Regions from separate parts of the Streptomyces sp. NPDC018693 genome, predicted to be linked through region 2. Evidence: predicted binding sites of a transcription regulator. Region 2 holds the regulator's gene; the other holds the start of a gene.
What was found. Region 2 encodes HrcA, which represses chaperone genes, less so after heat shock. Its sites were predicted from a motif close to TTNGCACTCNGNNNNNCNGAGTGCNAA; they were not measured.

Region 1: the regulator HrcA is predicted to act here: its motif matches at 1,746-1,772, upstream of groL (chaperonin GroEL).

The regions. Positions count from the first base shown of each region.
Region 1 is NZ_JBIRZZ010000009.1:69,181-73,211, forward strand. It holds gene thrC (threonine synthase) at 1-653, shown strand, start outside; gene ACH5AC_RS23390 (MoaD/ThiS family protein) at 698-973, shown strand; gene ACH5AC_RS23395 (cold-shock protein) at 1,404-1,607, shown strand; gene groL (chaperonin GroEL) at 1,936-3,558, shown strand; gene ACH5AC_RS23405 (Uma2 family endonuclease) at 3,636-4,031, opposite strand, start outside.
Region 2 is NZ_JBIRZZ010000003.1:567,263-571,293, forward strand. It holds gene ACH5AC_RS10925 (Uma2 family endonuclease) at 1-75, shown strand, start outside; gene ACH5AC_RS10930 (DUF3097 domain-containing protein) at 53-865, opposite strand; gene ACH5AC_RS10935 (MBL fold metallo-hydrolase) at 900-1,622, opposite strand; gene hrcA (heat-inducible transcriptional repressor HrcA) at 1,776-2,792, shown strand; gene dnaJ (molecular chaperone DnaJ) at 2,793-3,929, shown strand.

The sequences.
Region 1 (4,031 bases), on a different contig from region 2:
GCGACCCGGCCGGCGAGGGCTGGGGCTTCGTCAACGTGAACCTGCGGCCGTACTACGCGGAGGGCTCCAAGACCCTGGCGTACGAGATCTGCGAGCAGCTCGGCTGGCAGCTCCCCGACCAGCTGGTCGTCCCGATCGCCTCCGGCTCCCAGCTCACGAAGATCGACAAGGGGCTGCAGGAGCTGATCAGGCTGGGGCTCGTCGAGGACAGGCCGTACAAGATCTTCGGCGCGCAGGCCGAGGGCTGCTCGCCGGTGTCGGTGGCCTTCAAGGAGGGCCACGACGTGGTCCGCCCGCAGAAGCCGAACACCATCGCCAAGTCGCTGGCCATCGGCAACCCGGCCGACGGGCCGTACGTCCTGGACATCGCGCGCCGTACCGGTGGTGCGGTGGAGGACGTGACCGACGAGCAGGTCGTCGACGCGATCAAGCTGCTGGCCCGTACCGAGGGCATCTTCGCGGAGACCGCCGGCGGTGTGACGGTCGGCGTGACGCGCAAGCTGATCGAGAACGGCGTGCTGGACCCGACGAAGACCACGGTCGTGCTGAACACGGGGGATGGTCTCAAGACGCTGGATGCGGTGGAGGGCACGGGGCTCACCGCGACCATTCGGCCCAGCCTGGAGTCGTTCCGGGACGCCGGCCTCGTCTGAATCGCGCGCCCCCCTAGGCAAGTCATCCCACCGGAGGTTTTCAAGTGAGCGTTACCGTCCGCATCCCGACCATCCTGCGCACCTACACCGGCGGTCAGGCCGAGGTGGCCGCCGAGGGTGCCACCCTCGCCGAGGTCATCGCCGATCTGGAGAAGAACCACACCGGGATCGCGGCCCGGGTCCTGGACGACCAGGGCAAGCTGCGCCGGTTCGTGAACGTGTACGTCAATGACGACGACGTCCGTTTCGAGCAGGGCCTGGAGACGGCGACCCCCGACGGCGCCGGTGTCTCCATCATCCCGGCGGTCGCGGGCGGCTGATCATTACCTTCGGTAACGGAGGTTACCGAGAGTTCACTGAATTGCCCCCTCCGTGAGAGAAGCGGAGGGGGCAATTCTGCGTGATTGAGCGCGGTACAGTTGGGGAACACGGCCCCGGCCTCCGGGTCGCAGGCCCTTGATTTCTGCCTTACGCCCGTCAAGAAGCAGCCAAAGTGCGCGCTTCTTTCGCGGCTTTTGTTCCCTTTGTGGGGCCCGACTTGACCTGAAGTCAGGGTAATTGACCCCACTTTCCGGGCCCGACGCGTCCAGATTTCTCGTCCGATTGACCTGTTGCAGACGGCAGTTGGACAGATACATTCAGCCGCGGTCGACGCGTTCCGGCGCACGCCCCCAACGACTGGGGGGTGAGGTCTGACCCGGGTCCGCGAAGTGTGGATCTGTGCAAGGGCCAGTAATAGGGGAGTTAGGCATGGCTCAGGGCACCGTCAAGTGGTTCAACGCGGAGAAGGGGTACGGCTTCATCGCGGTCGACGGTGGTGCGGACGTCTTCGTCCACTACAGCGCGATTCAGATGGACGGCTACCGCACCCTGGAAGAGGGCCAGCGGGTCGAGTTCGAGATCTCGCAGGGCCAGAAGGGCCCGCAGGCCGACATGGTTCGCGTCACCGCCTGAACGTTCTTTTCGACGAAGGGCCCCCACCCGTCCCGGGTGGGGGCCCTTCGCCCTGTCCGCCACCGGCCGATCCGCCTCTCATCCGCCTCTCATCCGTCTCTCGTCCGCCTCTGATCCGGCCGCAACCTCCGAGAGCCGCTTGCACTCGCATGGGTCGAGTGCTAATCATTGGCGTTAGCACTCTGAAGGTGAGAGTGACAGCGAAGGACCGGGTCGGTGAGGCCCGCAGGCCGGGTGGGGCAAGGAACCACAAGGCCGGCGAGCCGTCCGTCGCGGGCGCGGGCGCGGTCCGAAGGAATCACCCCCAGTCCTGGAGGGACCACTTCACATGGCCAAGATCATCGCGTTCGACGAGGAGGCGCGGCGCGGCCTCGAGCGCGGCATGAACCAGCTCGCGGACGCCGTGAAGGTGACGCTCGGCCCCAAGGGTCGCAACGTCGTCCTCGAGAAGAAGTGGGGCGCCCCCACGATCACCAACGATGGTGTCTCCATCGCCAAGGAGATCGAGCTCGAGGACCCGTACGAGAAGATCGGCGCCGAGCTGGTCAAGGAAGTCGCCAAGAAGACGGACGACGTCGCCGGCGACGGTACGACCACCGCCACCGTCCTCGCCCAGGCGCTCGTCCGCGAGGGCCTGCGCAACGTGGCCGCCGGTGCCAACCCGATGGCCCTGAAGCGCGGTATCGAGAAGGCCGTCGAGGCCGTCTCCGCCGCCCTCCTGGAGCAGGCGAAGGATGTCGAGACCAAGGAGCAGATCGCCTCCACGGCCTCCATCTCCGCCGCCGACACCCAGATCGGTGAGCTGATCGCCGAGGCCATGGACAAGGTCGGCAAGGAAGGCGTCATCACCGTCGAGGAGTCGCAGACCTTCGGTCTTGAGCTCGAGCTCACCGAGGGCATGCGCTTCGACAAGGGCTACATCTCCGCCTACTTCGCGACCGACATGGAGCGTATGGAGGCCGTCCTCGACGACCCGTACATCCTGATCGCGAACTCCAAGATCGCCAACGTCAAGGACCTGCTCCCGCTCCTGGAGAAGGTCATGCAGTCGGGCAAGCCGCTGCTGATCATCGCCGAGGACGTCGAGGGCGAGGCCCTGTCGACCCTGGTCGTCAACAAGATCCGCGGCACCTTCAAGTCCGTCGCGGTCAAGGCCCCGGGCTTCGGCGACCGCCGCAAGGCGATGCTGAACGACATCGCCATCCTCACCGGCGGCGAGGTCATCTCCGAGGAGGTCGGTCTCAAGCTCGAGAACACGACCCTCGACCTGCTGGGCAAGGCCCGCAAGGTCGTCATCACCAAGGACGAGACCACCATCGTCGACGGCGCCGGCTCCTCCGAGCAGGTCGCGGGCCGCGTGAACCAGATCCGCGCCGAGATCGAGAACAGCGACTCCGACTACGACCGCGAGAAGCTGCAGGAGCGCCTGGCGAAGCTCGCCGGCGGTGTCGCGGTCATCAAGGCCGGTGCCGCCACCGAGGTCGAGCTCAAGGAGCGCAAGCACCGCATCGAGGACGCCGTCCGCAACGCGAAGGCCGCCGTCGAGGAGGGCATCGTCGCCGGTGGTGGCGTGGCCCTGCTGCAGGCGTCCCAGGTCTTCGAGAAGCTGGAGCTGGAGGGCGACGAGGCCACCGGTGCCGCCGCCGTCAAGCTGGCCCTCGAGGCCCCGCTGAAGCAGATCGCCGTCAACGCCGGCCTCGAGGGCGGCGTCGTGGTGGAGAAGGTCCGCAACCTCACCCCCGGCCACGGCCTGAACGCCGCGACCGGCGAGTACGTCGACCTCGTCGCCGAGGGCATCATCGACCCCGCCAAGGTCACCCGCTCCGCCCTGCAGAACGCGGCCTCCATCGCCGCGCTCTTCCTCACCACCGAGGCCGTCATCGCCGACAAGCCGGAGAAGGCCGCGGCCCCGGCCGGCGGCGGCATGCCGGGCGGTGACATGGACTTCTGATCGACCCAAGGGTTGATCAACCGTCCTACGGACCGAGGGCGGCACCCCCTGTGAAGGGGGTGCCGCCCTCGGGCGTTTCAGTAGGCGTACCGTTTGAGTGGCTCGGTGTCGAGAGTGATGCTCACCGGCGGCGGAAGCTCCACCATTGCTCCCCAGGGATAGGACGGGGACTGACGGTAGCGGCCGTCTTTGGGCTCGCTGTACCCGACGGCTGTGCAGTTGTCACGGTCAATGAGCAGGTAGACAGGGATGTCGGCCTCCGCGTAGCCGATGGGCTTGTCGATGCGGTCGCGCTGATTGGTGTCACGGTCGCGTGAGGTGATCTCCAGGGCCATCAGGATGCCCTCGGTCTCGGACCACTCACCGTCGTCGACGAAGTGATCCGCGGGCGCGAGTGCTGCGTCGGTGCGAGCACGTCCCTTGCGGTACGCCTCAGCCTTCACCCCGAACTCGGGTGCGAGATCAAGGTCAGG
Region 2 (4,031 bases):
GACGTGCTGGGCGTTGAGCTGGACACCAGCGAGTTTGGAACATTTCCCGGCGTCAGGCCCCACCGCTATCCGTGACGAAGTCGATCAGCTCCTCCACCCGCCCCAGCAGCTCCGGCTCCAGGTCCCTGTAGGACTCCACCCGCTTCAGGATCGCCTGCCACACCGCGCCCGTGTTCTCCGACGGCCACCCCAGCGCCCGGCACACCCCCGTCTTCCAGTCCTGGCCGTGCGGGACCCGAGGCCATTCGGCGATCCCCAGGGCCGACGGCTTCACCGCCTCCCAGATGTCGATGTACGGGTGGCCGACCACCAGGGCGTGGTCGCTGGTCACCGACTGGGCGATGCGCCACTCCTTCGTGCCGGGGACCAGGTGGTCCACGAGCACACCCAGCCGCGCGTCCGGGCCGGGCGCGAAGTCGGCCACGATCGACGGCAGGTCGTCCACGCCCTCCAGGTACTCCACGACCACGCCCTCGATGCGCAGGTCGTCGCCCCAGACCTTCTCGACCAGCTCGGCGTCGTGCCGGCCCTCGACGTAGATGCGGCCGGCGCGGGCCACGCGGGCGCGGGCGCCGGGGACGGCCACCGAGCCGGAGGCGGTGCGGGTGGGACGTACGGGACCGCTCGCGGGCTTCACCAGCGTGACCACGCGGCCCTCCAGCAGGAACCCCCGCGGCTCCAGCGGGAACACCCGGTGCTTGCCGAAGCGGTCCTCCAGCGTCACCGTGCCCGCCTCGCAGCGGATCACCGCGCCGCAGAAGCCGGTGCCGGGCTCCTCCACCACCAGGCCGGGCTCCGCCGGGACCTCGGGGACCGGCTTGGGCTTCTTCCAGGGCGGGGTCAGGTCGGGGGAGTACTGGCGCATTCGGATGACGATAGGAGAAGGCGTCGGCCCTGACCTACGACACGCCGAAACGCGCCGCCAGCTCGTCCCGCTGCCGCCGTACGAACGCCGCGTCGACCACCGCTCCGTGACCGGGCACGTACAGCGCGTCCTCGCCGCCGAGCTTCAGGAGCCGGTCCAGCGCGGCCGGCCACTGGGCGGGCATGGCGTCGGGGCCCGCCTGCGGTTCGCCGGACTCCTCGACCAGGTCGCCGCAGAAGACGACCTCCCGATCGCCGGGCACGAGGATCGCCAGGTCGTGAGCCGTGTGGCCCGGGCCCACGTTCGCCAGCAGGACCTGGCGGTCGCCGCCCAGGTCGAGCGTCCACTCGCCGGAGACCAGATGGTGGGGTCGGACCAGGGCGTCGGCGGCCTCCTCCGCCAGGGCCGCGTCGAGGCCCTGGCGTACGGCGTCGGAGCGCAGCTCCTCCGCCCCGTGCGCCAGCAGCGTGTCCAGGCCGACCGCCCCGAAGACCTCGGCGCCCGCGAACGCCGCCGCCCCGAGGACATGGTCGAAGTGGGGGTGGGTGAGGGCGAGATGGGTCACACGGTGACCGGTGAGCTCCTCCGCCTCGTACCGCAGCCGCACCCCCTCCGCCAGGCTCGACCCCGGGTCGATCAGCAGCGCCGCGCCCACCCCGACGACCAGCCCCGCCGTACAGTCCCAGCCCGGCAGCCGGCACCGGCCCACCCCGGCCGCGAGACGTTCCCACCCCAGCTCTTCCCAAGTCACTGTCATACCGGGACGCTAGCTGTACGAACCCGTACCGCGGGACCGACCTTGCCCAGTGCGCACCCCACCGCCGTACACTGGGCCGGGGAACGCTGGCACTCGCACGCGAAGAGTGCCAGGCGAAACGTCAAGGGACCGACCGCTGGAGGTGTGCGCGCGATGCTGAGCGAACGAAGGCTCCAGGTGCTGCGTGCCATCGTCCAGGACTATGTCGGCACCGAGGAGCCGGTGGGTTCGAAGGCGCTCACCGAGCGGCACAACCTCGGCGTCTCCCCCGCCACGGTCCGCAACGACATGGCGGCCCTGGAGGACGAGGGATACATCGCCCAACCGCACACCAGCGCCGGGCGGATCCCGACCGACAAGGGCTACCGGCTGTTCGTCGACAAGCTGGCCGGTGTCAAACCGATGACGGCACCGGAGCGGCGGGCGATCCAGAACTTCCTCGACGGCGCCGTCGACCTCGACGACGTGGTGGCGCGGACCGTGCGGCTGCTCGCGCAGCTGACGCGGCAGGTCGCCGTCGTGCAGTACCCGTCGCTGAGCCGCTCCACGGTGCGGCACGTGGAACTGCTGTCGCTGGCGCCGGCGCGGCTGATGCTGGTCCTCATCACCGACACCGGCCGGGTCGAGCAGCGCATGGTCGACTGCCCGGCACCGTTCGGCGAGACCTCGCTGGCGGATCTGCGGGCGCGGCTGAACAGCCGGGTCGCCGGCCGCCGCTTCACGGACGTGCCGCGTCTCGTGGAGGACCTGCCGGACGCCTTCGAGGCCGAGGACCGCGGCACTGTCTCGTCGGTGCTCTCCACACTGCTGGAGACGCTCGTCGAGGAGAACGAAGAGCGGCTGATGATCGGCGGCACCGCCAATCTGACCCGCTTCGGACATGACTTTCCCCTCACCATCCGGCCCGTCCTGGAGGCACTGGAGGAGCACGTCGTGCTCCTCAAGCTCCTGGGCGAGGCGGGAGATTCGGGCATGACCGTGCGCATCGGGCACGAGAACGCCTACGAGGGACTCAACTCCACGTCGGTGGTGTCGGTCGGCTACGGTTCGGGCGGCGAGGCAGTCGCCAAGCTCGGCGTGGTCGGACCGACCCGCATGGACTACCCGGGAACGATGGGAGCGGTACGCGCAGTGGCACGGTACGTCGGACAGATCCTGGCGGAGTCGTAAGTGGCCACGGACTACTACGCCGTTCTCGGCGTGCGCCGCGACGCGTCGCAGGATGAGATCAAGAAGGCGTTCCGGCGGCTCGCACGCGAGCTGCACCCGGACGTCAACCCAGATCCGAAGACCCAGGAGCGGTTCAAGGAGATCAACGCCGCCTACGAGGTGCTGTCGGACCCGCAGAAGAAGCAGGTCTACGACCTCGGCGGCGACCCGCTCTCGCAGTCGGGCGGCGGTGGCGCGGGCGGCTTCGGCGCCGGTGGCTTCGGCAACTTCTCCGACATCATGGACGCGTTCTTCGGTACGGCGTCCCAGCGGGGGCCGAGGTCGCGGACGCGGCGGGGCCAGGACGCGATGATCCGGCTGGAGGTCGACCTCGACGAGGCCGCCTTCGGCACGACCAAGGACATCCAGGTCGACACGGCGATCGTCTGCTCCACCTGCAGCGGTGAGGGCGCGGCGCCGGGGACGTCCGCGCAGACGTGCGACATGTGCCGCGGCCGCGGTGAGGTGTCGCAGGTGACCCGGTCCTTCCTGGGACAGGTCATGACGTCGCGGCCCTGCCCGCAGTGCCAGGGCTTCGGCACCGTCGTCCCGACGCCGTGCCCGGAGTGCGCGGGTGACGGGCGCGTACGGTCCCGTCGTACCCTCACGGTCAAGATCCCGGCGGGTGTCGACAACGGCACGCGGATCCAGTTGGCCGGCGAGGGCGAGGTCGGGCCCGGTGGTGGTCCCGCCGGTGACCTGTACGTCGAGATCCATGAGCTGCCCCACCCGACCTTCCAGCGGCGCGGCGACGATCTGCACTGCACCGTGACCATCCCGATGACCGCGGCCGCCCTCGGCACCAAGGTGCCGCTGGAGACCCTGGACGGCATGGAGGAGGTCGACATCCGGCCCGGCACCCAGTCCGGCCAGTCGATCCCGCTGCACGGCCGCGGTGTCACCCATCTGCGGGGCGGCGGACGCGGCGACCTCATCGTCCACGTCGAGGTCCAGACTCCCACCAAGCTCGACCCCGAACAGGAGCGCCTCCTGCGAGAGCTGGCGAAGCTACGCGGCGAGGAACGGCCGCAGGGGCAGTTCCAGCCTGGACAGCAGGGGCTCTTCTCTCGGTTGAAGGACGCGTTCAACGGGCGCTGACGCGGAGCTGGTGTGGACGCGTTCCACGGGCCAGGCGGTCCGTGCCATCGGGCTGTGTCACCGGTCTATGCCAATGGAAGCCCGGGTTCGGTGCCGTGCGGG